One region of the Streptomyces sp. AM 4-1-1 genome, then DNA from elsewhere that is predicted to be linked to it. Evidence: riboswitches for the same ligand, from Rfam matches in the RefSeq annotation. Region 1 holds a riboswitch; each other region holds the start of a gene.
What was found. A riboswitch is a leader RNA that binds a small molecule or an ion and turns the genes downstream of it on or off. The one in region 1 is predicted to bind cobalamin.
Positions count from the first base shown of each region.

Region 1 (7,738 bases):
GCTCGGCGTCGTCGCCGTCTGCGTCGGATACCGCCTCGCCCCGGAGAACCCCGATCCGGCACCGGTCGAGGACTGCTACGCCGGCCTGAAGTGGATGTCGGAGAACGCCGCCGAACTCGGCGTCGACCCTTGCCGTGTCGTCGTCATGGGCGGCAGCGCGGGGGGTGGCCTGTCGGCCGGGGTCTCTCTGCTGGCCCGCGACCGCAACGGGCCACCTCTGGCTGGGCAGTTGCTGCTGTGCCCGATGCTCGACGACACCAACACGACCGTCTCCAGCCACCAGTACGACGGCACCGGCACCTGGCAGCGTGGGATCAATGTGGTCGCCTGGCAGGCGCTGCTCGGCGAGAAGGCGGGCGACCCCACGGCCGACGTGTCGGTCTACGCCGCACCCGCCCGCGCGGCGGACCTGTCAGCTCTTCCGCCGGCGTTCATCGAGGCAGGCAGCGCCGAGCTGTTCCGCGACGAGGACGTGGCCTACGCGTCCCGCATCTGGGCCGCGGGCGGAGAGGCGGAGCTGCACATCTGGAACGGAGCCTTCCACGGCTTCGACGTCTTCGCCCCCGGCCACGAGACGAGCCGGGCCGCCCTCGCGGCGCGGCTGTCGTGGCTGCGCCGCGTGCTCGGCCTCTGACTTCCTCGGGGACGGTGCATCCGTCGCGAGGACGAACCGTGCTGTTCGCGGTCGTCGCCGGCGGCCGCGAACAGCACGGTCACCATGGGTCGGACGTCCGCCTGAGGGCATTCGACGATCCGGAAATGTCGAACTCGGGGACAACGACACGGCCGACGGCACGAGCGGGGTCCCGCTGTCCTTCACGGTCGACCCGGTGACGGCCGGCACACCCTGTACGCCGGAACGTGCCCGTTACGTGCAGTGAGTCCGAGGGACAAGGACCGGCGCGAATCCACGGCGCCGACCGGCCGTCATCAGTGAGTTCTGATCCGGTGGGTGCGGGCGGCGGCCAGGTCGTGGGTGCGGCCCGGCAGCGCGGGCGAGATCCACAGCAGTGCGCCGACGGGGTCGGTGACCCGCTGGGCGGTGGATGGGCGCGTGTCCAGGGCGGGATAGCGCCCCACTGTGCTTTCTCCGATGGAGAGGCGTAAGTCCGTGCCTATGCCGTGTCCGGGCCTCTGCCGTTCTTCTCAGGAACCGTCAGCGCCTTGGCGCAGGTACGTGCCGAGCCGCTCGATCGCTGAGGGGTTGCGCGGGCTCTCGACGAGATCGGCGTAGTCCAGCGTGTAGATCCGCTTGTGCTTGATCGCGGAGACGTTTCGCAGCGGCGGGTAAGAGAGCAGGAACTTCCTTTTCTGCTCCGCGCTCGTCGAGCCGTAGTTGTTGATGACGATGACGTCCGGGTTCCTCTTCACGACCGTCTCCCAGCCGACCGCTGTCCAGGAGTCCTTGAGGTCGTGCAGGAGGTTGACGCCCCCGGCCTCGCTGATGATCTGCTCGGGTGCGGCGTAGCGGCCCGAGGTGAAGGGCTGGTCCTGGCCGCTGTCGTAGAGGAACACCGAGGGCCGGTCCGCGCCCTGGGGGGCCTTCGCTCGAACGTCGGCAACCGTTGCCTTGTACTGCTTGATCAGCTTTTGTGCGCGCTCCTCGACGCCGAAGATCGTGCCGAGGTTCTCCAGATCCGTGTAGAGCGCGTCGAGTGGCGGCATGACTCCGCGCGAGGTGCTGGTGCGGGCGTTGCGGCAGGACTCGGTGAGCAGATACGTATCGATGCCCGCCTTGTGCAGCTCGTCCGGCGTCAACGCGTTCTCGTTGAAGCCGTAGTTCCAGCCGGCGAGGACGAGGTCGGCGCGTACGGAGAGCGCTGTCTCCTTGGTGATGCGGTCTTTGGAGAGCCACTTCACCTTGTCGTATGCGTCCTTGTACGGCAGGTCCTCGACGGAACGTTTGTCGCCGGGCATGACGTAGCCCGCCATGTGGCTCTCCAGGCCGAGAGCGAACATGAGCTCGGTGATGCCGACATCGTTGGTCACCACCCGCTCGGGTCGCTTGTCGTAAGTGACCTTCTTCCCGCAGTTGGTGACGGTCACGGCTTGCGGCTCGGTGTTCTTGTCGTCGGGTGAGACTTTCGCACCGCAGCCGGTCAGCGTGAGGGCGGCGGCGAGGCCGAGCGAGGCGGTGGTCACGAGCTTGTGCACAGGAGCCTTCCGGGGAGTCAGGGAGTCAGTGAATCGAAGAGGAACTGGGTGGCGCCGGTTTCGGGGTGGCGCACCCGGTGCGCCCTTACGCCGAAGACCTCGGCGAGCAGCGCGGGGGACAGGACCTCGTCCGGGGGGCCCGAGGCGACGACGCGGCCGCCGCACAGGACGTGCAGCCGGTCGCAGTGGGCGGCGGCGAGGTTCAGGTCATGCAGGGCAGCGAGCACGGTCGGGCCACTGGCACGGACCCGGCGCAGCACATCGAGCTGGTGGGCTATGTCGAGGTGGTTCGTGGGCTCGTCCAGGACGAGGACGCGCGGCTGCTGGGTGAGCGCACGGGCGATGAGTACCCGCTGTTTCTCCCCGCCGGAGAGCGACAGGAAGCTGCGCGTGGCGAGGTGCGCCACTCCTGCCTGTTCCAGGGCCTTCAGGACGATCTGCCGGTCACCCACGGAGGTGCGCTCGCGGTGCGGCAGGCGTCCCATCGTGACGACCTCGGTGACCGTGAAGTCGAAGTCCGCGGCCGACTCCTGCGGAAGCGCGGCGAGCAGGCGCGCCGCGGCCCGGGGCGTCATGCGGTGCACATCCTCGCTGCCGACCCTGACGACTCCCGTGTCGGGGCGTCGTGCCCGGTAGACGCACCGCAGCAGCGTCGACTTCCCGCTGCCGTTGGGCCCGATCAGTCCCACGAAGGTTCCGGTGGGCGCGTCGAGGGTGACCTCGTCGACGAGCCGCGTGCCGGCCACCTCGACCGAAACGCCTTCGACGTCGAGCCGCACGTCTCCTCCTTCATGATGAACATCGATACGGGTACGGATGGTGTTGCTGGACGCCTGAACTCAGCGTCCTGTGAGCGCGTGGCCGCCACGCCGCATGAGCAGCAGGAACGCGGGCACGCCGAGGGCGGCCGTGACCACGCCGACGGGCAGCTCGGTGGGCGCGAGCAGCGCCCGCGACAGGAGGTCGGCCCACACGAGCAGTACCGCTCCGGCGAGCGGCGCGACCGCGAGTACACGGGTGTGCGAGGCGCCCACGAGCATCCGCACGAGGTGCGGAACCATCAGCCCGACGAAACCGATCGCCCCGCTCACGGCGACCACCGTGCCCGTCACAGCCGCCGTAACGACGAACAGCTCACGCCGCAGCCGCTGGGGCGGCACGCCCAGCACCGACGACGTCTCGTCACCCATCGAGAGCGCGTCCAGCGCGCCTGCCCGCAGTTTGAGCCACAGCCAGCCCGCCAGCACCGTCGCAGCCGCCAGCGGCACCTTCGGCCACGTCGCGCCGCCCAGGCTGCCGAGCAGCCACATCATCGCTGCGCGAGCCGCCTCGCCTCGCTCGGCGCTGAAGACCATGACGGTGGTGACCGCCTGGAAACCGTATGCGAGCGCCGTGCCGGTCAGGACGAGCCGCAGCGGGCTGAGCCCGAGCGGGGAGCGGGCCACCGCGTAGACGATGAGGGTCGCGGCGAGCGCCGACACGAAGGCGGAGAAGGAGAGTGCCCATACGCCGAGACCGGCGAGCGCGCCGAACAGGATGACCGCGTTGGCGCCGACAGCGGCGCCCGAGGAGATACCGAGCACGAAGGGATCGGCCAGAGCGTTCCGAACCAGCGCCTGCACCGCGACACCGACCGCGGCGAGCCCCGCGCCGACCACGGCCGCGAGTACGACGCGCGGGAAGCGGATCTCCCACACGATGGTGTACGCCCCCGCGTCGCCGGTATCAATACTCCCGCCGCTGAGGCCGGCCCACATGAGCCGCAGCACCTGGCCCCAGCCCATTCCGGTCGCTCCGAGCCCGACCCCGCACGCGAGTGAGACGACCAACACGAGTGCGAGTCCGACGACCAGCGGCGCAGTCGGTATTCGTCCGCGCGAGACTTCCGCGGGGACAGAGAGAGCGGCGGTGCGGGGCAAAACGGGCGCACATCCTCCGGGTTGGTGCCACCGGTGGAACGCGCAGGGCAGGCACCAGAAGAGCCCGGGGGCTCTGAGAGGTCCCTGCTCGCAGTCCGCGGCGAGCGGTTGACGGGTTGCTCACCTGCCGCGGGTCATCGGACTTGCGTGGCCGACGTGGGCCGCGCACACCGTTGCGGGTCAGCGCCGGATTCTCACCGGTCTTCCCCCGCGGGAGGCACAGGAAGCGTAACAAGACGGCAAGGGCGCGCCTTGACCTCCCCAGGCTTCGGCGCGCCCCTTTCACTCCTGCTCAGAAGAGTGATCGTTATGGTTCCTGCCCCGAGTCCCTCCAAGCACACCGGCTGCCCACGGCCGATCCTGGCCGGCTCCCGCCACGTAGAGGCAGCCGGACAGGGTGAGCAGGATCTTTCCGCCGGACCGGGCCTGCGCGAGCAGCACCGGGAGGACGGCGTGGAAGGAGCAGGCAGCCACGATCCGGTCGAACTTCACCTCGGAGGGGCTCTTGAGCAGGCCCTCGATGATGTGGACGGCCCTTCGGCGAACTCCGGATTCTCGGCCAGGTCGACCCCGGCGCCTCGTCGTCCAGGCCCTCCAAGGCGTGGCGGGCCGCGGCCGCGAAGACTCGCGGCCGCTCTGCGGATTCCGTTGGGTGCCGGTCAGGCGGTGTACTGGTACGTCAAATAGGTGATGTACCCGCTGTCGCCGCCTTGGTAGAAGGTGTTCTCGTCGGCGGGGGCGACGGGCAGGCCGGCGCGCAGTCGTTCGGCGAGGTCGGGGTTGGCGAGGAAGGCGCGGCGGAAGGCGATCAGGTCGGCGCCGAGTCCCAGCCAGTGGTCGGCTTCGGACTTGCCGGTCTGCTTGGCTCCGCCGGGCATGGTGGGGCTGATGATCAGGGTGCCGGGCCAGGCGTTCCTCAGCTGGAGGAGGGTGTCCTCGTCGGTGGTGGCCTCCAGGTGCACGCAGGCGAGATCGAGGCGGGCCAGCTCGGTCAGCAGAGCGGTGTTCAGCTCGGCGGCGTCGTCCTCGATCGCGTCCCAGACGCCACCTCCGGGTGACAGAAGAATGCCGGTGCGGGCGACGCCCACGGTCTCGACGGTGTACGCGGCGAACCTCTCCAGCCGCACCATTGCCGGATGTGGCCCCGCGCGGCTCGCGCGTGTGCGCCGCCCGACGATGACGTCATGCATGGAGGTGTCCTCTTCTCAAAGCCCTGGCCGGGGCTGCCCGGCCGGGGGCGTCAGTGCAGACGGACGAGGCCGTCGAGGATGACGGTGATGCCCGTGAGGAACTGCTCGCGGTCGTCGTGGTCCCTCATCTGGCCGCCGATGGCGTGCATGAACGGATAGGTCCCGGGCGCGAGTGCTCGCCATCGCGCCGAGGCCGCGTCGAAGTACTCCCCGCGGTCGACTTCGCCGTCGGCGCCGGGACTGTCCCCTTCGACGCGGGCGTTCTGGCTGACCGCGCCGAGGATGTAGTGCACGAGTGTCGAAGCCGCGTCGAACCAGCGCTCCCGCGGCACACCGAGGGCCTGCACCTGCTGGCCGATCCGCTCGAAGATGCCGACTGTGACCGGACCCACCGGGTTGCGGACGATTTGCAGGGTCAGCCGTGTGGCCAGCCACCGGTGAGCTGTGATCGCGTCGAACAGGGCCAGTGCCGCCACGCGGATCTCCTCGGCCGGTGTGGACCGCGCCGGCGCGGGTGTCTCGGCCAGAGCCGCTGTCACGACCGTTTCGGTCGCCGCGTCCAGCAGATCATCCCGCTTTCCCACGTGATACGCGATGGCCCCGGCCCCCGTCGACAGGCGCTCACTGAGCGCCCGCACCGTCAGTGCGCCCTCGCCGCCCCCGTCCAGCAACTCGATGGCGGCGGTGAGGATCTGCTCCCTGGAGAGCACCTGATTGCGCCGCCCGGCACGGCGCGTTGGCATCGGCATACCTCCATGGTGACATTTTTTGGTGTGACATACCAACTTGGTGCGACGTACCAAATTGCTCAGGAGCCGACCTCGGTACGTCGCACGAAGTGCGTGGGTGGTTCCGGCGGCGGGCACGATGGTGTCGCTGGGGTGGACGTTGGCCCATACCGCTCCGTCGCTGGTGCGCTCCAGCTCGTTCAACCCGGGCGGCGGGCGACTGGCGTCGCTGACCTTCACCTGTCCTACGAGCCTATAGGTGGGGGTCCCGGAAGGTGAGCGTATCCGTTCCGTTGGGCGCCGGGCCTTGATCGCGCCAGGGTGAAGCGCACGTTCGTGCTGTTTCCGTATGCTCCGAACGCCCAGGTCGGTGGCGCTGTTTCAGGTAGGCGTCCTCTTCGGCGCGACGGCCGCGGCGCACGGCCGGCACCGGAAGTGGCGTGCGCCCTCACGGGAGGGCGTACGCCACGGACCGATGGTGCGAGTGCATCAACCGGTGAAACGGGCCGTGATGGAGGTGAACTGCCAGGCTGGGCGGTCGCGGTTGACCGCCCAGAAGGCGAGCCGGCCGAGATCGTGGCTGTTGGCCCAGTCACGGATCTGGGTCCAGATCTCGGGCGTGGTGACCTCACCGGCGTCGCTCGAGTCGTTCATGCCGGAGATGCCGACGTGGTTGTAGGCCTGTTGTTCGGTCCAGCCGAAGGTGGAGGCGAGCTTGGTCTTGAGGCCTTCGGTGGCCTTGACGGTGTTGCCGTACATGTCGGCCTGGCCGCCGAAGTTGAACGGCATGATGGTGAAGTTGTCGATGTCCGCCCCGAGGGTCCGGGCGCGTTCGATGAGGCGGTTGCCCCACGAGTTGGGCCCGGTGTTGAGGGTGGGGAAGGTGACGATGGTGCGGAGGCCGGGGTTGTTCTGCTTGACGGTCTTCAGGGCGCCGAGGATGCGGTCCTGGACAGCGGCGTTCTCGAACTCGTCGGTGTTCTCGATGTCGATGTCGATGGCCTTGAGGTCGTAGGCGTCAATGACCTTCTGATAGGCACTGGCGAGCGCTTCGGTCGTCGAGCAGTTGGGCCCGAGCTTGTTGCCGCTCCAGCCGCCGATGGACGGGACGACGTCGCCGCCCGCCGCCCGGATCGCCTTGATCGCCGCCTCGTCCGAGCCGCCGGTCAGCGGGCGCTGGCTGTCCCAGGTCGGGTTGCAGCCGTTCTGCGCGAGGACGAAGGCCATGGTGTACCACTTGATGCCGGTGGCCTTCATGACCTCGGCCGGGCTCGGCGGGTTGCCCCAGCCGAGGTAGAGGTACGGCGCGGCCTGGATGAAGCGGGCGCCGCTGCCGCCGCCCTCGCCGGTGGTCGCGGTGACGGCCGCGGAGTCCGGTGACGCGTTGCCCGCCCGGTCCTTCGCCCGGACCGTGAAGCGGTACGCGGTGCTGGGCGTCAGCCCGCCGACGGTCGCCGATGTGCCAGTCACCGAGGTCGCCAGGGTGCCGTCGCGGTACACGTCGTAACCGCTGACGCCGACGTTGTCGGAGGCCGCGTCCCAGGCCAGCGAGACGCTGGTGGCGGAGGTTCCGGTGGCACGCGGGTTGCCGGGCGCGGAGGGCGCGTCGGTGTCGTCGCTGCCGCCCGGACCGTCCAGGCTGATGTCGTCCGCGTAATACGTGCCCTGCCCGTACCAGCCCTGCAGATAGATCTCGGCGCTCTGCTGGGAGGACTCGGTCGTGAAGGAGACCGTCAGCTGCTTCCAG
Region 1 covers NZ_CP119145.1:6,655,769-6,663,506, forward strand. Annotated here, with positions in the region: gene PZB75_RS28250 (alpha/beta hydrolase) at 1-634, shown strand, start outside; partial or broken gene PZB75_RS28255 (IS5/IS1182 family transposase) at 943-1,038, opposite strand; gene PZB75_RS28260 (ABC transporter substrate-binding protein) at 1,147-2,154, opposite strand; gene PZB75_RS28265 (ABC transporter ATP-binding protein) at 2,172-2,933, opposite strand; gene PZB75_RS28270 (iron ABC transporter permease) at 2,994-3,986, opposite strand; cobalamin riboswitch at 4,184-4,330, opposite strand; partial or broken gene PZB75_RS28275 (alkene reductase) at 4,733-5,182, opposite strand; gene PZB75_RS28280 (TetR/AcrR family transcriptional regulator C-terminal domain-containing protein) at 5,314-6,012, opposite strand; gene PZB75_RS28285 (carbohydrate binding domain-containing protein) at 6,481-7,738, opposite strand, start outside.

Region 2 (7,738 bases), 5.5 Mb from region 1:
TCCGCCCGGCTGGCCGTAGTCCCTCAGCGCCACCCGCACGTCGTCCATCTCGGCCGGGGAGAGGAGGCTCGGGCTGCGGCCCGGCACCGAGGCGGCGGTGAGCCAGAGGCGGCAGAGCCATTCGAGCTGGGCGGTGCGCTCGTACGCCTCGTCAAGGGTGTCGCCGTACGTGACGGTTCCGTGGTTGCGCAGGAGGCAGCCCGTGCGGTCACGGAGGGCGGCGAGCATGTTCTCGGCCAGCTCGGACGTGCCGTAGCGGGCGTAACCGGCGGTGCGGACCGGGCCGCCGAGGAAAGCGGCGGCGTAGTGCACCGACGGCACCTCGTCGACCAGCGTGGAGACAGCGGTGGCGTGCACGGCGTGGGTGTGCACCACCGCGCCCGCCCCGGTGGTGCGGTAGACGGCGAGGTGGAGGGGGAGTTCGCTGGTCGGTGCGAGTGTTCCGACGACCTGATTGCCTTCGAGGTCGACGCCCACGGCGTCGCGCGGCCCCAGCCGCTCGTACGGCACACCGCTCGGGGTGACCAGGACGACCGCGCCGACCCGCGCCGAGACGTTCCCCGAGGTACCGACGACCAGGCCGTCCGCCACCGTCCTGCGGGCGGTGGTGACGACCTCGTCCCAGGCCCGTTCGATCGCGTCCGGCATCCGCTCGCTCATACGGGAATCCTGTCACTCCGGACGTGAGGGTCATGTGACGGGTCGAGCACGTGGGCACGTCGGCGTCGGCACGTCGGCGTCGGCCGTGGAACGGCGTGCGGTACGGGCCACGGCGGACCGGGCCGCGCCCGTACCGCCCGGTCGCTTCTCCCCCACCCGCACGGACGGACACAAGCGGAACGGCGACGCGCCGTTCGGGTCACCACAACGCCCCGTCCAGTTCATCTCCCGTTCATCCAGGTTGCCTACGGTCCACGTGCCACTGACGTCGAACGATTGCCTGGGTAAATGGAACACATCACGCTGCTGCTCGCGATCGTGATCGCGACAGCTCTAGTGTTCGATTTCACGAACGGTTTCCACGACACCGCGAACGCGATGGCGACGACCATCTCGACCGGCGCACTCAAGCCCAAGACCGCGGTGGCCATGTCCGCCGTTCTCAACCTCGTCGGCGCCTTCCTGTCCGTGGAGGTCGCCAGGACGATCTCCGGCGGGATCATCAACGAGAGCGGGATCAGGACGGAGGTCATCTTCGCCGCGCTCGTCGGCGCCATCCTGTGGAATCTGCTGACCTGGCTGGTCGGCCTGCCGTCCAGTTCCTCCCACGCGCTCTTCGGCGGCCTCATCGGCGCCGCGGTGATGTCCGCGGGCTGGTCGTCCGTCAACGGCGGCACCGTCGTCACCAAGGTGCTGCTCCCCGCCGTCGCCGCCCCGGTCGTCGCGGGGATCGCCGCGCTGCTGGCCACCCGGCTCACGTACCGGATCGGCGGGAAGATCCGGGGCGGGGCGCAGGAGAAGGCCGCCGCCAAGGGCTACCGCGCCGGGCAGATCGCCTCGGCCGGTCTCGTCTCACTCGCCCACGGGACCAACGACGCCCAGAAGACCATGGGCATCATCACGCTCGCGCTGGTCACCGGCGGGGTCCTCTCCCCCGGCTCCAACCCGCCCGTGTGGGTCATCGTCGCCGCCGGGACCGCCATCGCGCTGGGCACCTATCTCGGTGGCTGGCGCATCATCCGCACCATGGGCAGCGGCCTCACCGAACTGCGGCCGCCGCAGGGATTCGCCGCGCAGACCAGCGCGGCCACCGTCATCCTGGCCTCCTCGCACCTCGGCTTCTCCCTCTCCACCACACAGTCCTGCTCCGGTGCCGTGATGGGCGCGGGCCTCGGCCGCCGGGGCGGTGCGGTCCGCTGGTCCACGGCCACCCGGATGTTCGTCGCCTGGGGCCTGACCCTGCCGGCCGCCGGTCTGGTGGGCGCGGGCGCGGAGTTCCTGACGCAGCAGGGCACCTGGGGTGTGGTCGTGGTCGCCGCGCTGCTGGCCGCGGGTTCCGGCGCCATCTGGGCGCTGTCCCGCCGCCGTCCGGTCGGCCACGGCGACGTCGCTCCCTCGGGCGCAGCCCCCGAGGACCCGGCCGCCGAGCCCGCGGGCGTCGTCACCACCGCCATCGCCGCCGTCAGCCCCCCGCCGACCGCCGGGGTCCTGGCCGCCGAACTCAAGGCCACCATCCCGGCCCCCGCGCCGGCCCCGGCGGCCACCGACCCGGCCCGCCCCGCCACGGTCTAGTACCGCCCCGGCACCAGCGGCAGAAAGGACACCGCACCATGCACATCGACTGGGCCGCTCTCGGCACCGTCTTCGGCGTCTCCCTCGTCGTCACCGTCGCCCTGGTGGGCCTGTTCACCCTGGGCATCGTCGGCCTCGCCAAGCAGCGGCCGGAGCCCACGGCGCCGGGCGTCGACGGGAAACGCTCCGGCGGCTCCCTCGTCGCGGCGCGCGCGGGCGCGTACGCCTGCTTCGGGCTGTGCGCGGCGGCGGTCGCGTACGGGATCTTCCTGATCGTCGCCTGAGCCCGGCGCACGCCCCGAGGTCCGGGCCCGGCACACGCCGCCCGCCGGGACCGGCCGCGGTTCCGACCGCACCTGACCACCGGGGTGAGCGCCCCTCTGCGCGCTCACCCTCCATCGGACCGGCCGCACTCCCCCGCGGCCGGTCCGATGTGCGTCTTCGCACACTGCGCCGTCGCAGGTCAACGGCAGGTTGACGGGTGTTCTCGGAGCGTGGTGGACTGCCGAAGCCATTTACGGCGACAGCAGAGGAAGTCCGGTGCGAATCCGGCGCGGTCCCGCCACTGTCACCGGGGAGCGGTCCCCCATCCACCGGAAGTCACGGTTCGCGCGAGCGGGCCGGAAGACCGGGGGAACCGCCGATCCGGGAGCCAGGAGACTCTGCGTCGCCGGTCACGTCGAACCAGGGCGCGGACCCTGAGTGAGGACATAACGCCATGCCTGGCTGCCGTGCGTCGGCCCCCGCCCCCGCGGGCCCGAGCGCTTCCCGCGCCCGAGACCCCCGTACGACGATCCACCGAGGCGTGACGGCGGTCTGAACCCATGCGTGCCGATCGCATCTTCGCGTACGGCGCCACGGCCGGTCTGGCCGGCGATCTGCTCCTCGGCGACCCGCGCCGCGGGCACCCGGTCGCCGTGTTCGGGCGGGCCGCCGCCGCTGTGGAACGACGGCTGTGGCGCGACGACCGGGGCCGGGGCGCGCTGCACGCCCTGGTCTGCGCCGGAGGCGCCGCCGGGGCCGCCGCGCTGGCCGCCCGTACCGTGCGCGACCGTCCCGTCGCCGCCGTCGCCCTGACCGCCGCCGCCACCTGGTCCGTGCTCGGCGGCACCTCGCTGGGCCGCGAGGCCCGTACCGTCGGGGCCGCGCTGGCCGCCGGGGACGTCGAGGCGGCCCGGGAGCGGCTGCCGCACCTGTGCGGCCGCGACCCGCAGTCCCTCGACGCGCCCGGGATCGCCCGCGCCGTCGTGGAGTCCGTCGCCGAGAACACCTCCGACGCCGTCGTCGGCGCCCTGGTGTGGGGCGCGCTGGCCGGGGTGCCCGGACTCGTCGGATTCCGTGCCGTCAACACCCTCGACGCCATGGTGGGGCACAGGTCACCGCGCCACCGCAGGTACGGCTGGGCGTCGGCCCGCCTCGACGACGTCGCGGGCTGGCCCGGCGCCCGCCTCACCGCCGCGCTCGCCGTGGTGGCGGGCGGCCGTCCGCGCGCCGCCGCGCACGCCTGGCGCGCGGACGCGGGCCGCCACCCGAGTCCCAACGCCGGTCCGGTCGAGGCCGCCTTCGCGGGCGCGCTCGGTGTCCGGCTCGGCGGCACCCTCTCCTACGCGGGCCGGGTCGAGCACCGGCCCGTGCTCAACGGCGGCGCCGGCCGCCCCGTCGGCGTGCCCGACATCGAACGCGCGGTGCGGCTCTCGCGCCGGGTGACCGTGCTCGCCCTCGGGGTGTGCGTGGCCGGCCGGCTCCTCGCGGGGCGGCGCACCACCGCCCGCCCCCGGCTCTCCTCGGGACGGACATCCATATGAGCGGCGGACTGCTGGTCGCCGGAACCACGTCGGACGCGGGCAAGAGCGTCGTCACCGCGGGCATCTGCCGCTGGCTGGTGCGCCAGGGGGTGAAGGTCGCCCCGTTCAAGGCGCAGAACATGTCGCTGAACTCGTTCGTCACCCGCGAGGGCGCCGAGATCGGACGCGCCCAGGCCATGCAGGCGCAGGCCGCCCGCGTCGAGCCGACCGCGCTGATGAACCCGGTGCTCCTCAAGCCCGGTGGCGACCGTTCCAGCCAGGTCGTCCTGCTGGGCAGGCCGGTGGGCGAGATGAGCGCGCGCGGGTATCACGGAGGCCGTCAGGAGGCCCTGTTCGGCACGGTCGTGGACTGTCTGGAGCAGCTTCGGGGTACGTACGACGCCGTGATCTGCGAGGGGGCGGGCAGCCCGGCCGAGATCAATCTGCGGCGCACCGACATCGTGAACATGGGCGTCGCGCGGGCCGCGGGCTTCCCGGTCGTCGTCGTCGGCGACATCGACCGGGGCGGCGTCTTCGCCTCGTTCTTCGGTACGACGGCACTGCTCGGCGCCGAGGACCAGGCCCTGATCGCGGGGTACCTGGTCAACAAGTTCCGCGGTGACGTGTCGCTCCTCGAACCCGGCCTCGACATGCTGCGCGAACTCACCGGCCGCCGGACGTACGGGGTGCTGCCCTTCGCGCACGGTCTGGGCATCGACGAGGAGGACGGACTGCGGGTGTCGCTGCGCGGCGCCGTGCGCGAGTCGGCCGTCGCGCCGCCGCACGGTGAGGAGGTGCTGCGCGTCGCCGTCTGCGCCGTACCGCTGATGTCGAACTTCACCGATGTGGACGCCCTGGCCGCCGAACCCGGCGTCGTCGTGCGGTTCGTGGACCGCGCCGAGGAGCTGACCGACGCGGATCTCGTCGTCGTGCCCGGCACCCGGGGCACCGTCCGGGCGCTGGCGTGGCTGCGCGAGCGCGGTCTCGCGGACGCGCTGGTGCGGCGGGCCGCCGAGGGCCGTCCGGTCCTCGGTGTCTGCGGCGGCTACCAACTGCTCGGCGAGCGCGTCGAGGACGACGTGGAGTCCCGCGCGGGACTGGTCGACGGGCTGGGGCTGCTGCCCGTGCGGGTCAGGTTCGACCGCGAGAAGACCCTCGCCCGGCCCGTCGGCGAGGCGCTCGGCGCGCCCGTCGAGGGATACGAGATCCATCACGGTGTCGCCACCGTGCACGGCGGCGAGCCGTTCATCACCGACGGCCGGGGCACACCGCTGGACGGCTGCCGGGTGGGCGCCCTGTGGGGCACCCACTGGCACGGCTCGCTGGAGAGCGACACCTTCCGGCGCCGCTTCCTGACCGAGGTGGCCCGCGCGGCGGGCCGGCGCTTCGTCCCGGCGCCCGACACCTGTTTCGCCGCGCTGCGCGAGGAACAGCTGGACCGCCTCGGCGACCTCATCGAAGAACACGCGGACACCGGCGCGCTGCTGCGGCTCATCGAGTCGGGCCCGCCCGCCGGACTTCCCTTCATCGCCCCCGGAGCCCCTGGAGCACGCGCATGAGCAGCACCCCCAGCACTCCCACCACGACCGTGCTGTTGTTGTCGACCGCCGATACGGACCTGCTCGCGGCCCGCGCGTCGGGCGCGCCCTACCGGATCGCCAATCCGACCCGGGTCGACGCCCGCGCGGAGCTGCCCGCGCTGATCGAGGGGGCAGCGGTCGCCGTGGTCCGCCTCCTCGGCGGCAAGCGCGCCTGGGAGGACGGGCTCGCGGTGCTGAGGGAGTCCGGGATACCGACCGTCCTGCTGGGCGGCGAGAGCGTGCCGGACGCGGAGCTGATGGCCGAGTCGTCGGTCCCGGCCGGGGTCGTCGCGGAGGCGTTGCGCTATCTCGTCGAGGGCGGCCCCGGCAACCTCGTCGAGCTGTCCCGGTTCCTGTCCGACACGGTGCTGCTCACCGGGCACGGCTTCGCCGAGCCGCAGAAGATGCCCGAATGGGGGCTGCGCGGCGACCGCGCGTTCACCGAGGGCCGCCCGACCGTCGGTGTCCTCTTCTACCGGGCGCACGAACTCGCGGGGAACACGTCGTTCGTCGACGTGCTGTGCGACGCGGTCGAGGCGCGCGGCGCCAACGCCCTCCCGGTGTACTGCGGTTCGCTGCGCGGGGCCGACGCCGGGCTGTACGAGCTGCTGGGCCGGGCCGACGCGCTGATCGCGACCGTCCTCGCGTCGGGCGGCACCCGCGCGTCGGACGCCTCGGCCGGCGGCGACGACGAGGCGTGGGACATCGGAGCGCTGGCCGAGCTGAACGTACCGGTGCTGCAAGGGCTCTGCCTGACGTCGTCCCGGGCGGCCTGGGACGCGTCGGACGCGGCGGTCTCGCCGATGGACGCGGCGATGCAGGTCGCGATCCCCGAATTCGACGGCCGGCTGATCACCGTCCCCTTCTCCTTCAAGGAGCAGGGTCCCGACGGGGTGCCGGTGTACCGGGCGGACCCCGAACGGGCCGCGCGCGTCGCCGGGATCGCGGTGCGGCACGCCGTGCTGAAGCACCGGACGAACGCCGAGAAGAAGCTGGCGCTGGTCTTCACCGCCTACCCGACGAAGCACTCCCGGGTCGGCAACGCGGTGGGGCTGGACACCCCTGCGTCGGCGATCCGTGTGCTGGACGCCCTGCGGGACGCCGGTTACGGGGTCGACGGGCACCCCGACAACGGCGACGAGCTGATCCACCGCCTCATCAACGCCGGTGGCCACGACGTCGAATGGCTCACCGAGGAGCAGCTGGCGGCGGCGCCCGCGCGGGTGCCGCTCGCCGACTACCGGGCCTGGTTCGACAAGCTGGAGCCGGGGATGCGCGACGCCATGCTGGAGGCGTGGGGGGAGCCGCCGGGCGGCCTCTACGTGGACGGCGACGACATCGTGCTGGCGTCGCTCCAGTTCGGCAACGTCGTCGTGCTGATCCAGCCGCCGCGCGGTTTCGGCGAGAACCCGATCGCGATCTACCACGACCCGGACATGCCGCCGTCGCACCACTACCTGGCGACGTACCGCTGGCTGGAGAACACGTTCGGCGCGGACGCGGTCGTGCACATGGGCAAGCACGGCACGATGGAGTGGCTGCCGGGCAAGGGGCTCGGTCTGTCGGCGGGCTGCGGTCCCGACGCCGTACTCGGTGAACTCCCGCTGGTCTACCCGTTCATCGTGAACGACCCCGGCGAGGGGACCCAGGCCAAGCGGCGCGGGCACGCCACCGTGGTGGACCACCTCGTACCGCCGATGGCGCGCGCCGACACCTACGGGGACCTGGCCAAGCTGGAGCAACTGCTCGACGAGTACGCCCTGGTGAGCGATCTGGACCCGGCCAAGGCCCCGACGGTACGGGCACAGATCTGGACGCTGGTGAAGGCCGCCGAGCTCCACCACGACCTGCATGTCGACGAACAGCCGGGCGACGACGACTTCGACTCCTTCGTCATGCACATCGACGGCTACCTCTGCGAGATCAAGGACGTGCAGATCCGCGACGGTCTGCACATCCTGGGCGGCGGCCCGGTCGACGAGGCGCGGGTCAACCTGGTGCTGGCGGTGCTGCGGGCCTCGCAGGTGTGGGGCGGCAAGGCGAACGCGCTGCCGGGGCTGCGGGCGTCGATCGCCGAGCACTTCGGGTTCGGCGAGAAGGAGTTGCTGGCGGAGCCGGGCGCGGCGGTGAAGGTGCCCGCCG
Region 2 covers NZ_CP119145.1:1,200,680-1,208,417, forward strand. Annotated here, with positions in the region: gene PZB75_RS04970 (class II aldolase/adducin family protein) at 1-660, opposite strand, end outside; gene PZB75_RS04975 (inorganic phosphate transporter) at 949-2,232, shown strand; gene PZB75_RS04980 (hypothetical protein) at 2,271-2,516, shown strand; cobalamin riboswitch at 2,761-2,895, shown strand; gene PZB75_RS04985 (cobalamin biosynthesis protein) at 3,057-4,037, shown strand; gene PZB75_RS04990 (cobyric acid synthase) at 4,034-5,575, shown strand; gene cobN (cobaltochelatase subunit CobN) at 5,572-7,738, shown strand, end outside.
Region 2: linked by a shared signal. The riboswitch ahead of PZB75_RS04985 (cobalamin biosynthesis protein) and the one ahead of PZB75_RS28270 (iron ABC transporter permease) in region 1 are both predicted to bind cobalamin.

Region 3 (7,738 bases), 270 kb from region 1:
TGACCTGGTCGGTCCGACTGTCGGTCGGGGCCGTGGACGGCACCGCGCTCAGCAAGGCGGTGTCGCCCGCCTCGTTGAAGACGGGCGGGGAGACCGAGACGATTCCCTCGGTCTTGGCGACCTCGGCGGCGACCATGTCGGCTGCCGCCTCGGGGTTCTCGGCGCCCCTGGCATCGACGATCACGGTCAGCGGGCCGTTGAAACCGGGGCCGAACCCATCGGCGAGGTCGTCGTAGGCGCGGCGCTCCGTGGTGGAGGTCGGCTTCACCTCGTCACCGGGAAGCCCCAGCTGGAGATCGAGGACGGGCACGGCGATCACACCGAGGCCGACCACGCCGAGGAGGAGCACCGGCAGCGGGCGGCGCAGGACGAACCGCGCCCATCGGGTGCCCGCGTTGGGCTTGCCCGCCCGCGACGCGACCGCGACCGGTTCCTTCGCCTTACGCGTCCCGCGGGGCAGCACGGCGCGGTGGAAGAAGCCGAGCAGGGCGGGAACCAGCGTCAGCGCGATCACGACGGCGATGGTGACGACTCCGGCGGCGGCCAGGCCCATCTTGGCGAGCATCGGAATGCCGATGACGGACAGTCCCGCCAGGGCGATCACCACGGTCAGGCCGGCGAAGACCACCGCGGAACCCGCCGTGCCGACGGCCAGGCCCACCGCCTCCTCGGGGTCGTGGCCCCTGGCCCGCTCCTCGCGGTAGCGGGAGACGATGAACATGGCGTAGTCGATGCCGACCGCCAGACCCAGCATCACGGTCGGCTCCGGCCTCGGCCGGCCTGGTGCCGGAGCACCGTTCCGGCACCAGGGACGTGTCAGCGGGCCACGGCTTCCGTGTCCGCCGACGGGTCGGCCTCCGCCGTCCCGCCCGTGGGGGAGGAGGCGGGGATGAGGAAGGAAGCGATCAGCCCCAGCAGGACGAACCCGGCGGCGAGGTAACCGCCGAGGACGACGCCGTCCGTCATCGCCGCGCGGGCCGCGTCCGCGACGGAGGCCGTCTGCGGGTTGGCGGCCAGGGGCCCGATGGCCGCCCCGGCGCTGTCGGTGACGGCTCCGGTGAGCCGGTCCGCCTCGCCCGCGGGCAGACCGCCGTTGGTGAGCCGGTCGTTCAGCCGGGTACTGAGCGTGGTGAAGAACGCGGTGGTCAGGGCGGCGATGCCGAGGGCGGAGCCGAGCTGACGGAAGGCGCTCTGGACCCCGGACGCCTGCCCGGAGCTGGCTTCGGGCACGTCGTTGAGGACGACGTTGGTGACCTGCGCGGTCGCGAAACCGACGCCGATCCCGTACAGGAAGAGCACCAGGGAGACAGGCCACCAGGAGCTGTCCGGGGAGGCGATCAGCCCGATCCCGGCGAGCCCGACGACCTCCAGCGCGAGCCCTACGCGCAGCTGGCCGAGCGGGGCGACCTTGGCTGCCATGCCGAAGCTGGCGCCGCTGGCGACGAAGGAGCCGATGGCCACGGGCACGAGGGCCAGACCGGCCTGCAGGGCGCTGTAGCCGAGGGTGAACTGCAGCCACAGCGGCAGGATGGCGACGACGCCGAACTCGCCGATGCCGATGATCAGCGTGGCGATGTTGCCGCCCCGGAACGACGCGATGGAGAACAGGCTCACGTCCATCAGGACCCGGTCCGCGTCGCCCTTGCGGCCAAGTGAAATCTGCCGCCGTACGAACGCGTAGAGGCTGACGGCCGAGAGGACCAGGGCGACCAGGACGGGCGAGGGGCCGCCGGACCAGGTGAGTCCGAGGATCTCCAGGGGATGCACGGTGGTGATCCAGCCGTACGTACGTCCCTCGACCAGACCGAAGGCGAGCAGCCCGAGGGCGGCGACGGAGAGCAGCGCTCCCGGTACGTCGACGCGGCCCCGGGTCCGGGGCGAGGGGGCCATGTACAGCAGCACACCGACCCCGACCAGCACGGACAGCGGTACGTTGATACCGAAGGCCCAGCGCCAGGAGACGTGCTCGGCGAGCCAGCCGCCCAGCAGCGGGCCGAGCGCGGCGGCGGCGCCGATGGTCGAGCCCCACACGGCGAACGCCTGACCGCGCGCCTTGCCGGTGAACGTCGCCTTCAGCAGGGACAGCGAGGTCGGCAGCAGCATCGCCGCTCCGGCGCCCTGGAGGAACCGGGCCAGGATGAGAAGTCCGCTGTTGGGCGCGAGCCCGGCGAGCACGCTGGTCGCCCCGAAGACGACGACGCCGCCGACGAAGATCCGGCGGGCTCCGAAGATGTCGGCCAGCCGGCCGGTGAGCAGGAGCAGCGCCGCGAAGACGATGGCGTACGACTCCTGAATCCACTGCGCCTGGGCGGAGGTGGCGTCCAGGTCCTCGATGACCGAGGGAACGATCACGTTCACGATCGTGGTGTCCACCACGATCAGCGCCACCCCCAACGCGATCGCGATCAGGCCGAGCCACCGGCGGGTGGCAGAAGAGCTACGCATGCCAACTCCTTCCATGGTGGAATAATTTGATAGTGGAAGGATAAATTGGGGACGGTAGGTTGTCAAAAGGCATGGCCGGCACGGACGACCGGCCCGGGGTGAGGAAAGGTGGCGCCGGCGGTGGAGGGATCGACACGCGGTGAGATGACCGCGCAGCGTGAACGGCTGATAGAGGCGCTCCGGGCCTACGGCGGCCACTTCACCGAGCTGAGCCGCCTCTTCGCCGACTGGCTGGGCCTGCACTCCACCGACGCGGCCGCCCTGCTGGAGATCGCCGCAGCGGATGAGCGGGGTACCCCCCTCTCACCGGCCCGGCTCAGCGAACGGATCCTGCTCTCCCCGAGCGCGACGACCGCCCTGCTCAACCGCCTCGAACAGGCCGGACACATCATCCGCAGCCGGGAACACACCGACCGGCGGATCGTCACCCTGCGCGGCAGCGCCAACGTCCAGGAGCGCGCCGACGAGTTCTTCCGCCCCCTGGGTGTCCGCCTCGACGCCGTCATGGCCGGGCACCCGCCGGAGGTCGTGGCCGGCTTCGAGGCCCTGCTCACCGACCTGAGCGCGAGCATGGGCACCTATATCGCCGAGCGGGGCCCGAAGACCTGACGCCGGTTCGGCGCGTCCGGTGCCGAGTACCCGCCGAACCGGCCGGCCCCCTCTCGACCTCCCCGAGCCTCGACCACTCGGGTGACCCCCCTCTACCGCGCCACCGGGGCCGACAGGAGCGTCGGCCGTGGCGTCGGGGCGGAGTCCGGGCGAGACCTCGACGGCACGCCGGAAGCTCGGCCGGGGCTTCCCGGCCGAGCGTTGTGCGGGGGCGCTCGTCACGCTCGGCCGCGACGGCGGCCGGTGTCAGCGAGTGCCGGGCGCCGTCGTGGACGTGGCGGACGGGGTGCAGGGGAGTGTGCCCGCGCGCAGCGCGTGCTTGTCGTCGTTGTCGTCGTCGGACCAGAGCACCGGCTTCCGGCCCGCCGCACAGGCCGCTCGCGGCGCGATGGCGAAGCCCTCGTTGTTGTGGTCGGGCATCGCGGCGGGGCGGTCGTACACGGCGGTGACGGTGAACCGGCCCCGCGTGTCGATGCCGAGGGTCGCCGCGCGGCCCGCACAGGTGTTGTCGCAGACCGCCCACAGCCGGCCGGTCTCCGGCTCGAATTCGAGGTCCATCACCGCCGGGAAACCGCTCGGGAAGGTGGCGACCCGGGTGTATCCGCCGCCGGTCCGGTTCAGCGCGTAGGCGTACACCGTGCCGTTGGCCTCCAGACCGACGAAGAACAGCCCGCCGCCGTGATCGGGATAGGCCGCCGGGTCGTACGCGCCGCCCGTGTGCTCGTCATGGAAGCCGTGCGCGGTGAGATAGGTGTCCGGAACCCATGCGATGCCCTCCGGCCCGCTGTTGGCCGGCACGGCGGGCAGGTCGGCGGTGAGGTTCCACTCGGCGGTCGCGTTCAGGGAAGCAGCCGTGGACGAGACGTCGAAGCGGAGGATCTTCGGCAGGCTGATGCCGCCGTGGTCGTTGTCGCGCTCGGTGGCGACGAACACTCCGTCAGGGGTGACGGCCACGCCCTCGGCGTCCGGGTCGCCGCCGCCGTTGCCGTAGCGCAGCGCCTTGCCCGAGGACCAGCCACCGGCCGGGTCGGGGCGCCATGTCGTGCCGTCGGGCACCAGGCGGTAGAGCCTGCCCGGTCCGTTCTTCACCGCCCACAGTACGTCGGGGCTCTGGAAGGAGAGGCCGCTGAGGTTCGTACCGAACGCGTTCGAGCGGTCGGCGACGGTGACCGTGGCGTCGCCCGGCCACCGGGTGCCGGTGCCGGGACTCTGCCCGCCGCACGCGTTCGCCGTACCCCTGGTCGGTGCGGATGTCGTGGTGAACGGCCCGGCGCCGTCGGCGCAGCGGCCGTACGTGGTCGTGGCGTGGGCGGTCCAGGTGTACGAGTCGACCGGTGTGGAGCTGTCGGGCCGCAGCAGCCGTACCGAGTCCGAGGAGCCCAGTCCGAAGGACGACTCGACGTCGAGCACGAGATGCCCGCCCGGGGCCAGCGAGGTGCCCGACGCGATGGTGTAGGTGTGCGAGTCGTCGTCGTCCTTGACGATCCAGCGGGAGACGTCGGCGGACGCCGAGCCGGTGTTGACCAGTTCGACCCAGTCGCCCGGCGTACCGCCGCTCGACTCGATCTCGTTGATCCGCACCGTGCTCTGCGCCTGGGATTGGGTCTGTGCTCGCGTCTGGGGCTGCGGGAAGGTGCGGGCGCGGCTCTGTTCCGGTGTCGGGGGCTGAGCCGACGCCGACGCGCCGGACAGACCCAGTGCCACGACGGAGAGGGTGGCAGCGGTGAGATGGACTCTTCTACGCCAGTGCGTTCGCAATGCGGCCGGTCCTTGTCTCGGGGAGTCGGTCGGTCGAGCAGCGCATACGCGCTCGTCGCGAAGCCTGCGATACCCGGACGACGGGCGGTTGAACGCACCGGGAACGGAGAACGCCGGGAACACCGTCCGGCGACGCGCCCCGAGCGGCCCGGACCCGTGCGCTCGCGCGGGGTTCCCCGCGGCCGCTGCCGCGGGGAACCCCGCTCCGTCAGAAGGCGCTCCAGGTGAACGCGACCTTGTCGCCCGCCTTCAGCCGGAACTGGCAGCCGCCCACCGGGGTCGGGGCGCCGTTCACCGAGATGTTCCAGTACGCCGTGGCGCCGCCGCTGACGCCCTTGATCGTGTCCACGCTGAAGTCGTCGAAGGACGGGTACCAGGTGCCGTCCCAGGTGAAGTGTCTCTTCCTGGCGGCGTCGTCGAGCGTGGCGGTCGGCGTGGCACCCGCGTTCGGGTTCTGGCCGCCGTTGGTGCCGTCACAGGTGTGGGTGCCGCCGGTTGCGGTGGTGACGTCGTGGCCCCTGGTCCGGACATGGCCCTTGAAGAGGACGCCGTCGGGCCCCTGCACGTTCAGGGATACCGTGATCGGCGCGTTGGCGCGTACGCCGTGGCCGTGCGCGGTGGCGGGAGCGGCGGCGGTGACGGTGAGGCCGAGTACGGCCGTCGATATGGCGAGGGTGCGGGCCAGACGCTGGCGCATGGTGATGCCTTCCGGTGTGTACGGGCCCGGCGCGGGACCCCGTACACCCGGCGCACGGGGATTCCCCGGCCGCGTTCCGGACGGAGGCGGCGGGGACCGGTGAACCAGGGGCCCGGGGCTTCACGCCGCAGACCGTGGCGGTGAGAAGCGGTACGCGTGGCGCGTCGGGATCTCCGGCTCGCGGCGCGTGTCGCGCCGCACACGGTTGCAGGTCAGTGCCGGATTCCCACCGGCTTTCCCCAGTCGCGCACGCATTCGGTTGTGGCTCCGGAATCGTCCGAAGTAGCTGGATCGTATGACAGTACGAGGTGGGGCGGGCGCGAATCCGGGTTTTCGTGTTCCTCGAACTCCCTTGGGGCCGCCTGGTGTTCATCTCACGGTCGGTCGTCGGCGAACCTGACCGGTGCCTGGAAGCGGGCCTTGCGGGCCGCGCGGCGGAAGGTGGCGAGGACGGCGGGTCCGGCCAGGACGACGCAGACGAAGTTGGTGACGGCGCGACCGGTGTCCCAGCCGAGCGAGGTGGCCAGGTCGAACGCGAGATAGCGCTGCCACTGCTCGGTGAAGGGGAGCCCCGGCAGATAGGCGATCGAGCTGTTCGGATCGAGGGAGAAGGGCCAGAAGGAGAGGTTGAGCAGAAAACCGAAGAGGTAGCCGGAGACCGATCCGTATCCGGCCAGCAGCAGGATCTCGCGGCGGCCGGTGGCCCGGGGCAGCAGTCCGGCCAGCATGCCCACGAAGGCGCAGCCGAACATCTGGTACGGCATCCACGGGCCGACCCCGCCGGTGATCAGCGCCGACGCGAACAGCGAGGTGCAGCCGAGGGTGAAGCCGAACCCGGGACCGTACACCCGGCCCGCCAGGACCAGCACGAAGAACACCGTCTCGATGCCCGCCGTGCCCGCGCCGAGCGGGCGCAACGCCGCGTTGACGGCGGAGAGCACCCCGAGCATGGCCAGCGCCTTGGAGCTGATGCCACCCTCGGCGATCTCGGACATCACGACGCAGAGGACGAGGACGAGCAGCACGCCGAAGATGAGCGGCGGCGCGTAGTTCGAGCCGAAGGTGCCCGGTGCGACGAGGAAGGGCCAGAAGAACGCGACCAGTCCCAGGAAGCCCGCCATCGCGATCACCAGGCCGGCGCGCGGAGTGACCCGGATGGCCGTCGTGGCACGCCCGATCATGAACCCGCCTCGTCACGGGTGAGTACGGACGTCACCTGATCTGCCGTCAGGTACGGGAGCGGTGCGAGGATCTTCGCCACCTGAGGGGCGAACACGGGCGAGGCGACGATGACTTCGGCCGTCGGTCCGTCGGCGACGATGTCGCCCTCGGCCATGACGACCACCCGGTCGGCCGCCCGGGCCACGAACTCGACGTCATGGGTGGAGATCACCACCGACCGGCCCTCGGACGCCAGGGCGTCGACGATGGAGATGAGCTGGGTCTTCGCCCGGTAGTCGAGCCCCCGGGTGGGCTCGTCGAGCAACAGGACCCGTGGGGCGGCGGTCAGTTGGATGGCGAGCACCAGGGCCAGCTTCTGGCCCTCGGACAGATCGCGCGGATGCGTGCCGCCGTCGATACCGGGAGCCAGCCGGTCGAGGACGGAGCGTGCGCGGACCCCGCCGCGCGCGCCCGACGACTCGACGTCGGCCTGGTCCAGTTCCTGCTCGACGCTTTCGAGATAGAGCAGATCGGTCGGGGTCTGCGGTACGAGGCCGACCAGCCGCCGGGCCTCCGCGGCCGGCAGGGCCTTCGGATCGGGCCTCTTCGCCCCGGTGTCCGGACCGACCCGCACGGTGCCGGATCTACGGGGCCCCGACCCCTGGAGTGCCCACAGCAAGGAGGACTTGCCCGAGCCGTTGCGGCCCATGAGGGCGGTGATCTCGCCGCCGCGCAGATCGAGATCGACCTCGCGCACGGCCGGGACGCCGTGGTACGCCACCGTGACGCCGCGTGCCGTCAGCAGCGGTGCCGCGTCAGCGACGCCGGCGGTGGTGGGACGGACGGCGGTGGGACGGACGGGTGGCGGCGGGGTGTCGGCCAGGTCGCCGCGCAGCGTGACCGCGGCCCGCCGGGCGTCGCGGACGGAGAGCGGGAGGGGCGACCAGCCGGCGCTTCTGCCCAGCTCCACGATGGGCGGCGCGATCGACGACGTACGGAAGATCTCGGACGGTGTGCCGGACACCACCCGGCCGTCGCCCGGGAGATGGAGGACCCGGTCGGCGTACT
Region 3 covers NZ_CP119145.1:6,385,390-6,393,127, forward strand. Annotated here, with positions in the region: partial or broken gene PZB75_RS27035 (MMPL family transporter) at 1-754, opposite strand, end outside; gene PZB75_RS27040 (DHA2 family efflux MFS transporter permease subunit) at 817-2,445, opposite strand; gene PZB75_RS27045 (MarR family transcriptional regulator) at 2,590-3,054, shown strand; gene PZB75_RS27050 (lamin tail domain-containing protein) at 3,301-4,758, opposite strand; gene PZB75_RS27055 (DUF4430 domain-containing protein) at 5,021-5,509, opposite strand; cobalamin riboswitch at 5,659-5,796, opposite strand; gene PZB75_RS27060 (ECF transporter S component) at 5,884-6,690, opposite strand; gene PZB75_RS27065 (ABC transporter ATP-binding protein) at 6,687-7,738, opposite strand, start outside.
Region 3: linked by a shared signal. The riboswitch ahead of PZB75_RS27055 (DUF4430 domain-containing protein) and the one ahead of PZB75_RS28270 (iron ABC transporter permease) in region 1 are both predicted to bind cobalamin.

Region 4 (7,738 bases), 6.4 Mb from region 1:
GCGTTCACGATCCATCGCCGGGGGCCGAGTCCGCCGCCGAGCACGGCGCTGCCGCACACCCGCCAGCCGGGTCCCAGCCGCCACACGAGGTGGTGCAGACCGACGCCGCCCTCGTGCCGCCCCAGCAGCTCGCCGCGCCGCTGGGGCGGGAAGGTCCGTACGTCGGTGATGGCGCACTCCCTGGGCACGGGTTCGGGCAACGGCCCGCCGATCATATGGGGCGCACCGGACCCGTTCCCAGGCCGGGCCGGTGACCGTCGCTGCCCGCGCCCACGGCCCCGTCACCATCCCCTCGCTTCACTCGAACGGCCTAGTGCGGGTGGCGGCGGCCGCAGGCGCGCGGTGGTGGGCCGTGATGGGCGTCCCCGCACCTGGCGGGTCCGCCGGAGGCCGTCCTCCGGTGCCCGGCGGTTGCACGGTCCTACGGGGTGAGGCGCGATGGAAGTCGGGCGCGCCTCCCCTGGGGGACTCACCCACAGGACGCGCTCGGGCGAGGAGGAATCGGTCATGGGTGCCGCTGACGGTTTCACGGATTCCGGAGAGCTCGACGGCCTGACGGTCTACGACAGTGACGGGGAGAAGATCGGAAATGTGGGGCGGGTGTACGTCGACGACGACACCGGCAAGCCGGACTGGATCACGGTCAAGACCGGTCTGTTCGGCATGAAGGAGAGCTTCGTACCGCTCTCCGGGGCCCGGCGGTCGGGTTCCGACCTGCACATCTCGCATCCCAAGGACCGCGTCAAGGACGCCCCGAGGGTCGACGCGGACGCGCATCTGTCCGTCTCGGAGGAGGAAGAGCTCTACCGGCACTACGGACTGACCCGGAACCGCACGACGAAGCTCGGCGACCGGTCCGGCACCGGCACCGGGACGCCCGACGCGTCCCGCGCGGGTGTTCTGGGTGCCGCGGGCGCCGGAGCGGGCGCCGGAGCGGCGGGTACCGCGCGTACCGCCGGTGATCCGGCCGGTACGGGCAAGCACCGGAACGCGGACGCGTCCGCCATGTCCCGTCCGATGGCGGGGGCGGGAGCGGAGCGGTCGGCTCCCGGCATGGGCGGCAAGGAGGAGGTCATCCGGTCCGAGGAGCAGCTGCGCGTCGGCACGGAGGAGTACGAGAGCGGCAAGGCGCATCTGCGCAAGTACGTGGTGACCGAGAACGTCACCAGGACGGTGCCCGTGAGCCATGAAGAGGTGCGGATGGTCCGTGAACCTCTGCGGGGCGACGAGAAGTCGACCCGGGCGTCGGACATCGGCGAGCAGGACGTGGAGGTCACGCTGCACGCGGAGCGTGCCACGGTCCGCAAGGAGGCCGTGCCGGTGGAACGGGTGCGTCTGGAGACCGACCGGGTCACCGAACAGAAGGAGGTCTCCGCCGAGGTCCGCAAGGAGCAGGTCGACTACGCGGACGGCTCGGAGAAGGGCGGCAAGGACGCGGGCGGCGAGTTCGGCCGCGGTCGTCGCCGCTGACCCTCCGCATCGGCGGGGACAGTCACACACACCGGGTGAGGGGCGGGCCGCAGGGTCCGCCCCTCACCCCGTGGGCCGGTGCCGGGGTGTTCGCCGCCCCGGCACCGGCCCGTGCGCGGGCGCCGGGGCGGCCTCTCAGGTCCGCCGCGTGGCCCCGCCCGGGCAGGAAGCGCACCGAGGGCCGGGCGTCCAACCGGTCCGGGGGACCGCCGCGGTCACGCGGTGGACGTCCGCGATGGGTTCCGCGGTGATCACCTCGTGCGGGGACACCGCCCGCGACGACCCGGCCCTGTTCCGTGACGACGATCCGCTCGCAGAACACCGCCGGGAGACTGTTGGGGTCGTGCGGCGCGACGACGGCAGTTCCCCGGCGTCCCACGGCTCGTGCGCGGAGCCTGGTGTCCGTGTGCCGTGTCCGGTCCCGGGCGCGGCCGCCGGCGGGTCTTCGGACTCGGGTTCACACGGAGGAGGCGCCTTCCCGGGAACCCGTGGGCGTCCCAGTGGCCTTGGCCCCGCCCGTCCCCTGACCGCTGCGCGTCAGCTCCGGACTCGCACCGGATTTCCTGACCCCCGCATGGGGCTTCACCAGCATTTAGCGAACTGTCACGCGGTCGATGACCGCCCGGCGGGGGTGTGCGCGGGGGCAGTACGCCAGGCCGGTGGCCCGGCGTTCCGCCCCCGTTCCGTGGCCCGTCGACCCGGTTCAGGGACGCTGGAGCGCCAGTACGGCGTTGTGTCCGCCGAATCCGAAGGAGTGGCTGACGGCCCGTCCGACGGGTTGCCTCAGCGGTTGTTTGGTGACGCAGTTGAGGTCGAACTCGGGCGCGGGCGCGTCGAGGTTCGCGATCGGTGGTACGACGCCGTGCTGAAGGGTGAGGATGGTCAGCCCGGCCTCGATCGCGCCCGCCGCCCCCATGCAGTGGCCGAGCACGCCCTTGGGGGCGGTGACGGGCGGCCGGTGCGGGTAGACCCGGCTGATGAGGGCGGCCTCGGTCGCGTCGTTCATCGGGGTCGCGGTCCCGTGGGCGTTGACGTGCTCGACGTCCTCCGGCCGCCACCCCGCGTCACGCAGCGCCGACTCGACCGCGGCCTGGGCGACGGCGCCCGAGGGAAGCGGGCTGGTCGGGTGGTGGGCGTCGGTGGTGGCGCCCGTACCGGCGAGCAGCGCGCGGGGGGCCGCGCCCCGGGCGCGCGCGTCGTCGGCCCGTTCCAGCACCATGATGGCGGCGCCCTCACCCATGACCAGTCCGCGGCGGTCGGCGGCGAACGGGCGGCACAGCCCGGCCGGGTCGCCGTCCGCGGGAGCGGCGGCGCCGGAGCGGGCGAGGCCCGTCATGGCGACCGGGTAGATGATCGACTCGGTGGCCCCGGCGACCGCGATGTCGCACTGGCCGGTGACCAGCAGGTCGCGGGCGACGGACAGCGCGGTGACGCCGGACGAGCACGCGGTGCACGGCGCCAGGCTGGGGCCGGTGGCCCGCATGTCGATGGCGATCTCCGCCGCGGGCATGTTGGGGATGGTGAGCAGGATGCCCGACGGTGAGGTGGCGCTCGGGCCGCGCCGGTCGAGGGTGACGGCCTGCGCGGTGAGTCCGGCCGAGCCGCCGCTGCTGGTGCCGACGACCACCGCGACCCGGGTGCCGTCCCAGTCGGCGGGGTCGAGTCCGGCGTCCGCGACCGCCTCCCTGGCCGCGAGGACGGCGAACTTGACGTACTTCCCCATCCGGAAGGCGGTCCTTCCGCCGATCCGGGCGTCGAGGCCGGTGTCGTCGACCGTGCAGGCGAAGTCGACCACGCATCCGTCGAGCTCCGGCACGGTGTGGGCCGAGGAGACCCCGGCGCACACGCCGTTCCAGGTGGTCTCGGTGTCGTGGCCGGCCGGAGTGATCATTCCCAGGCCGGTGACGACGACGGTGTGACGGCTCATCGGGCGTTGCCCACCGGCAGTTCGCCCCGCAGCGACTCGTCGATGAACGCCGTGAGTTCGGCGAGGGTGGCATCGCGGTAGAGCCTGTCCGAGCCCGCGTCCACGTCCAGCGTCTCCCTCAGGATGACGGCGAACTCGGCGACGGCGAGGGAGTCCATTTCCAGGCTGTCCATCGTGGAGTGCGGCAGGATCTCCGCCGCGGGCACCCTGAAGGTGCCGATGAGAATCTCGTTGATCTTGGGGTGGATCTCGTACATGATCTTCCTTTCGCTTGCGTGCGCATATGTATGCGACCATGTGGATGAAGCGCGCATCAGACACTCCGCCGCCGGAACAACTCGACGACGAACCGCCGGTTACGCCTTGGGGCGAACCGATTCGTCACCGCCGCGGCGCGGTTTCGCGAACCACCGCGCCAGCGTGGAAGCCGTGCCCCAGTACGCCAGCAGCACGGCCCTGACGCCGAGCGCCGCCGCGGCCTCCTTCATCGACCGCACCGGGGCCCCGGCCACCGGGGTCATCGCGTCCCCGGCGTCCGGGGCCGCTCCGGGCCGGTTCGCCAGGCACCTTCCGGATCTTCGTACGCGTCCGTGTAGTCGGCACCCGCGATGGGCCAGTCGCCGAACAGTTCATCCGGAAGCGCGAAGGACTCGACCAGTTCGCCCGCGTGCGCGGCGACGGCGGCGATGAGCTGTTCGGTGGTCTCCGGCAGCGCGTCGACCTGGCCGGCGGTCAGCCACCCGGCCGCCAGGAGATCGCCGCTGTTGCGGGCCACCCACTGGAGCGCGAACAGCAGCTCCAGCTCCCGCAGCCGCTCGCGGGCCGGTCCCTCCGGGAGACCGGTCACCGCCTCGGCGTACGCCTCGGCAGCCTGCCGGTACGCATGCGCCTCCACCCCCCGCAGCGCCGCTCCCGACGCGGCGTTCCACCGGCCGAGCGGATCACCGTGCGGCGCCCGGCCCATCCGTGCGGCGGCCCTGGCGAACCAGATCTCCTCGACGGCCGCGAGGAGGCTCCCGAGGAACCGGGGGTCGAAGAGGTCGCCGTACCGCGCGGCCGGGGCGGCACGCCGCTCGCCGGACGCGCTGGTGAAAAGTATCTCGGCCGCGGCCTTCGCGTGGATGGCGAGGTTGTCGCCCTCCGCGGTGATCGCCCCCTCGATGCCGGTGATGAGTTCGGTCATGCCGTTGCCCTCCAACAGGCCCTGGGCACCGCACCGTTCACGGCACTCCACGATCACGGTGCGGGCCTGCCAGGTGATCCACCCCTTGGCGACGGCGACCAGGCGTTCCGCCTCGTCCCGGTCCGCGGTGGTGTGGGCCGTCCACCGGTCGAGCGCCCTGCGGTGCAGCAGGCTCATCGCGAAGACGGTGGCCAGGGCGGTGGCGAGCGGCCCGTGGTGGCTGCGGTGGGCCATCACCGGGACGCGGCGCGAGGCGCGGGGTCCGGAGATGTACCGGTGCCCGCCGTAGCGGACGGCGATCGCGAGGGTGGCGCGGGCGGAGCCGACCGCGCAGGCGCTCATGGAGAGCTTGCCCGGGGTGACCCGGCCGATCGAGACGAGGAGACGGCGTCTGCGATTGCTCACCGAGCTGCTGAAATTTCCGTCCGCGCCGAGCCGGCCGTGCTCGCCGCCGAGCAGCGCGCCGCGTCCCACGAAGACCTGGTCGAAGGAGGTCAGACAGTGGTCGACCGCGCTGCCCAGCCGTGCGGGCAGCGGCCGGACCCGCACCCCCGGCAGGGTCCGTTCGCCGTCGGTGAGCGGGGTCAGGAAGAGGAAGACGCCGAGGTCGGCGCCGTCGACGAGGAGTCGGGCGGCGACCAGCCCGGATTTGGGGCCGCCCGCCGGGCCCGTGTTGGGCATGAACTTCTGCGCCCCGGCGCACGGCGTGTGCAGGACGAATCCGTCCCGTTCACGGTCGTACGTCGCGGTGGTCTCGACCGCCGCCGCGTCGTTGCCGTGCGCCACCTCCGTACAGAGGAAGGTGCCGGTCCGCCGCAGCCGCAGGAAGTCCGACAGGTCCCTCGGGGCATCGCCCTGGTGGTCGAGGAGACTGCCGAGAAAGAGGTTGTAGTGGATGCCCGCGATGGTGGTGAGCGCCGGGTCGACCGGGGCCAGCCATTCGTGCAGGGCCGCCAGGGCGCGGGGGTCGGAGGCGAGCCGGGCACCGCTGTCGAGTGCGTCGTTGAGGATTCCCAGCCGTTCGTACGCCAGAGGGAGCCGGCCGTCCACCGAGGACCCGGCTCGGCGGCGAAACGGTTCTGTAGTGATCAGCCACCGCCAGAATCCATGTTCCCGGCGGAAGTCGCGGCCGAAGAGCACACCGGTCAGCAGATCGGTGGCGGGCTCGGTGGCCGCGCTGTCGATGATTGCGGTCATGGCATGAACAACGATCCTGGAACGGCGAGGACACCCCCGCCGTCATGGAATGTACGCAGGTCAGAAGCGGATCATGACCCAGCGGGGGGACGGGCCCGCTGGAAGGCGAGCGCGACATTGTGCCCGCCGAAGCCGAAGGAATGGCTGACCGCCCGCTCCACGGACCGCCGGCGCGGCTCCTTCGTCACACAGTCCAGCTCGAAGCCGCCCGGCGGGGAGTCGAGGTTGGCGACCGGCGGGATGACGCCGTGTTCCAGGGTCAGGACCGTGGCGACCGCCTCGATGGCCCCGGCCGCGGCCAGGGTGTGGCCGAGAACGCCCTTGGGCGCGGTGACCGGCGGGCGGTGCGGGAAGAGCTGGGTGATCAGAGCGCTCTCCATGGCGTCGTTGAGCCGGGTGGAGGTGCCGTGCGCGTTGACGTGGTCGACGTCGCCGGAGGACCAGCCGGCCTGGCCGAGCGCCGTTTCCACGGCCAGCCGGGCGCCGCGGCCGTCGGGCGCGGGTGCGGTGGGGTGGTAGGCGTCCGTGCTGGACCCCGCCCCGGTCAGCAGCGCGCGGGACCGGCCGCCACGGGCCCGCACGTCCGCCGTCCGCTCCAGCACCACGAGCGCGGCGCCCTCGCCGACGACGAATCCGTCGCGGTCCTCCGCGAAGGGCCGGGAGGCGCCCGCCGGGTCGTCGGTACGCGTGGACAGGGCGCCGGCCCGCGCGAACGCCGTGACCACGAGCGGCGTCAGTACGGATTCGGCGCCGCCCGCCACCACCACGTCGCACCGACCGCTCGCCAGCAGGTCCCTGGCCACGGCGATCGCGGTGGCACCCGAGGCGCATGCCGTGGCGGGTGCCAGGCTGGGCCCGCAGGCCCGCAGTGCGATGGCGACCTCCCCGGCGGCGGCGTTCGGCATCATCATCGGCACCAGGACGGGTGAGACCGCGTCCGGACCCCGCTCGTCGAACTTCCGCGCGTTGTCGACGAGTGCGGAGATCCCGCCGACCCCGACCCCCAGCACCACGCCCACGCGGTCACCGTCCCAGACCGCCGGGGAGAGCCCGGCGTCCGCCACCGCCTGCCGGGCGGCGACCACGGCGAGCTTCACGAACCGCGCCATCCGCCAGACCGCACGTCCGCCCACCGCCCGGTCCAGGTCGATGCCGTCGATCGGACAGGCGAAGTCGACGGGCAGGCCCGCGAGTTCGTCACAGCGCCGGGCCGTCGAGCGTCCCGCGCACAGCCCTGCCCAGAATGTGTGCTCGTCGGCTCCCGCAGAGGTCACCAGCCCGACACCGGTCACCGCGACGCCCTTGTCAGTCACCCGCGCCATCTTCCGTTCCTTCCCTCGTCCCCGTCACTTCCGCCACCGGCGCCCGTCCGGCCGTGTCCGGGCGGCGGAAGTCCCGGCCTCCACGTCCGGGAGCCGGTGCCGAACGCGTGTCCTCCCGTCACGCGCCGCCCCGATCGCGTAATCGATCAAGGCAACCGGGTGACGAACGGCCGTAGCGGTGATGAGGATGCGTCCCATTAGGCCGAATGGGTGATGTCGATGGGGAGAGGGCCGCTCAGACGCGCGCCAGCACCGCTTGGAGCTCCGCCGGGTCGGGCGGGCTGGCACCGGCCCGTCCGACCGTCACGGCCGCGGCGGCCACCGCGTGGCGCAGTACGTCGGCCCGCGTGCCGGCGTCCGGCGCGCGCAGCCCGTCCCGTCCCGCGGGGCCGAGGAGCCCGCGCGCGGCGAGGGCGTGCAGCGCGCCCGACATGAACGCGTCGCCCGCACCGACGGTGTCGACCACCGCCGTGGGCGGCGCCGCGATCGCGGTCCCGCCCTGAGCCGTGACGGCCAGCGCCCCGGCGGCTCCCCGGGTGACGAGGACCAGGCCGGGGCCCCCGGTGGCGATCCAGTCCTCGGCGACCCGCTGGGGAGGCCGTCCCGGATACAGCCAGGCGAGGTCCTCGTCGCTCGCCT
Region 4 covers NZ_CP119145.1:245,764-253,501, forward strand. Annotated here, with positions in the region: gene PZB75_RS01155 (adenosylcobinamide amidohydrolase) at 1-215, opposite strand, end outside; gene PZB75_RS01160 (PRC and DUF2382 domain-containing protein) at 508-1,470, shown strand; partial or broken gene PZB75_RS01165 (ABC transporter ATP-binding protein) at 1,625-1,834, opposite strand; cobalamin riboswitch at 1,889-2,075, opposite strand; gene PZB75_RS01170 (beta-ketoacyl-[acyl-carrier-protein] synthase family protein) at 2,174-3,397, opposite strand; gene PZB75_RS01175 (acyl carrier protein) at 3,394-3,654, opposite strand; gene PZB75_RS01180 (hypothetical protein) at 3,754-3,885, opposite strand; gene PZB75_RS01185 (acyl-CoA dehydrogenase) at 3,915-5,777, opposite strand; gene PZB75_RS01190 (beta-ketoacyl-[acyl-carrier-protein] synthase family protein) at 5,849-7,099, opposite strand; gene PZB75_RS01195 (carbohydrate kinase) at 7,335-7,738, opposite strand, start outside.
Region 4: linked by a shared signal. The riboswitch ahead of PZB75_RS01165 (ABC transporter ATP-binding protein) and the one ahead of PZB75_RS28270 (iron ABC transporter permease) in region 1 are both predicted to bind cobalamin.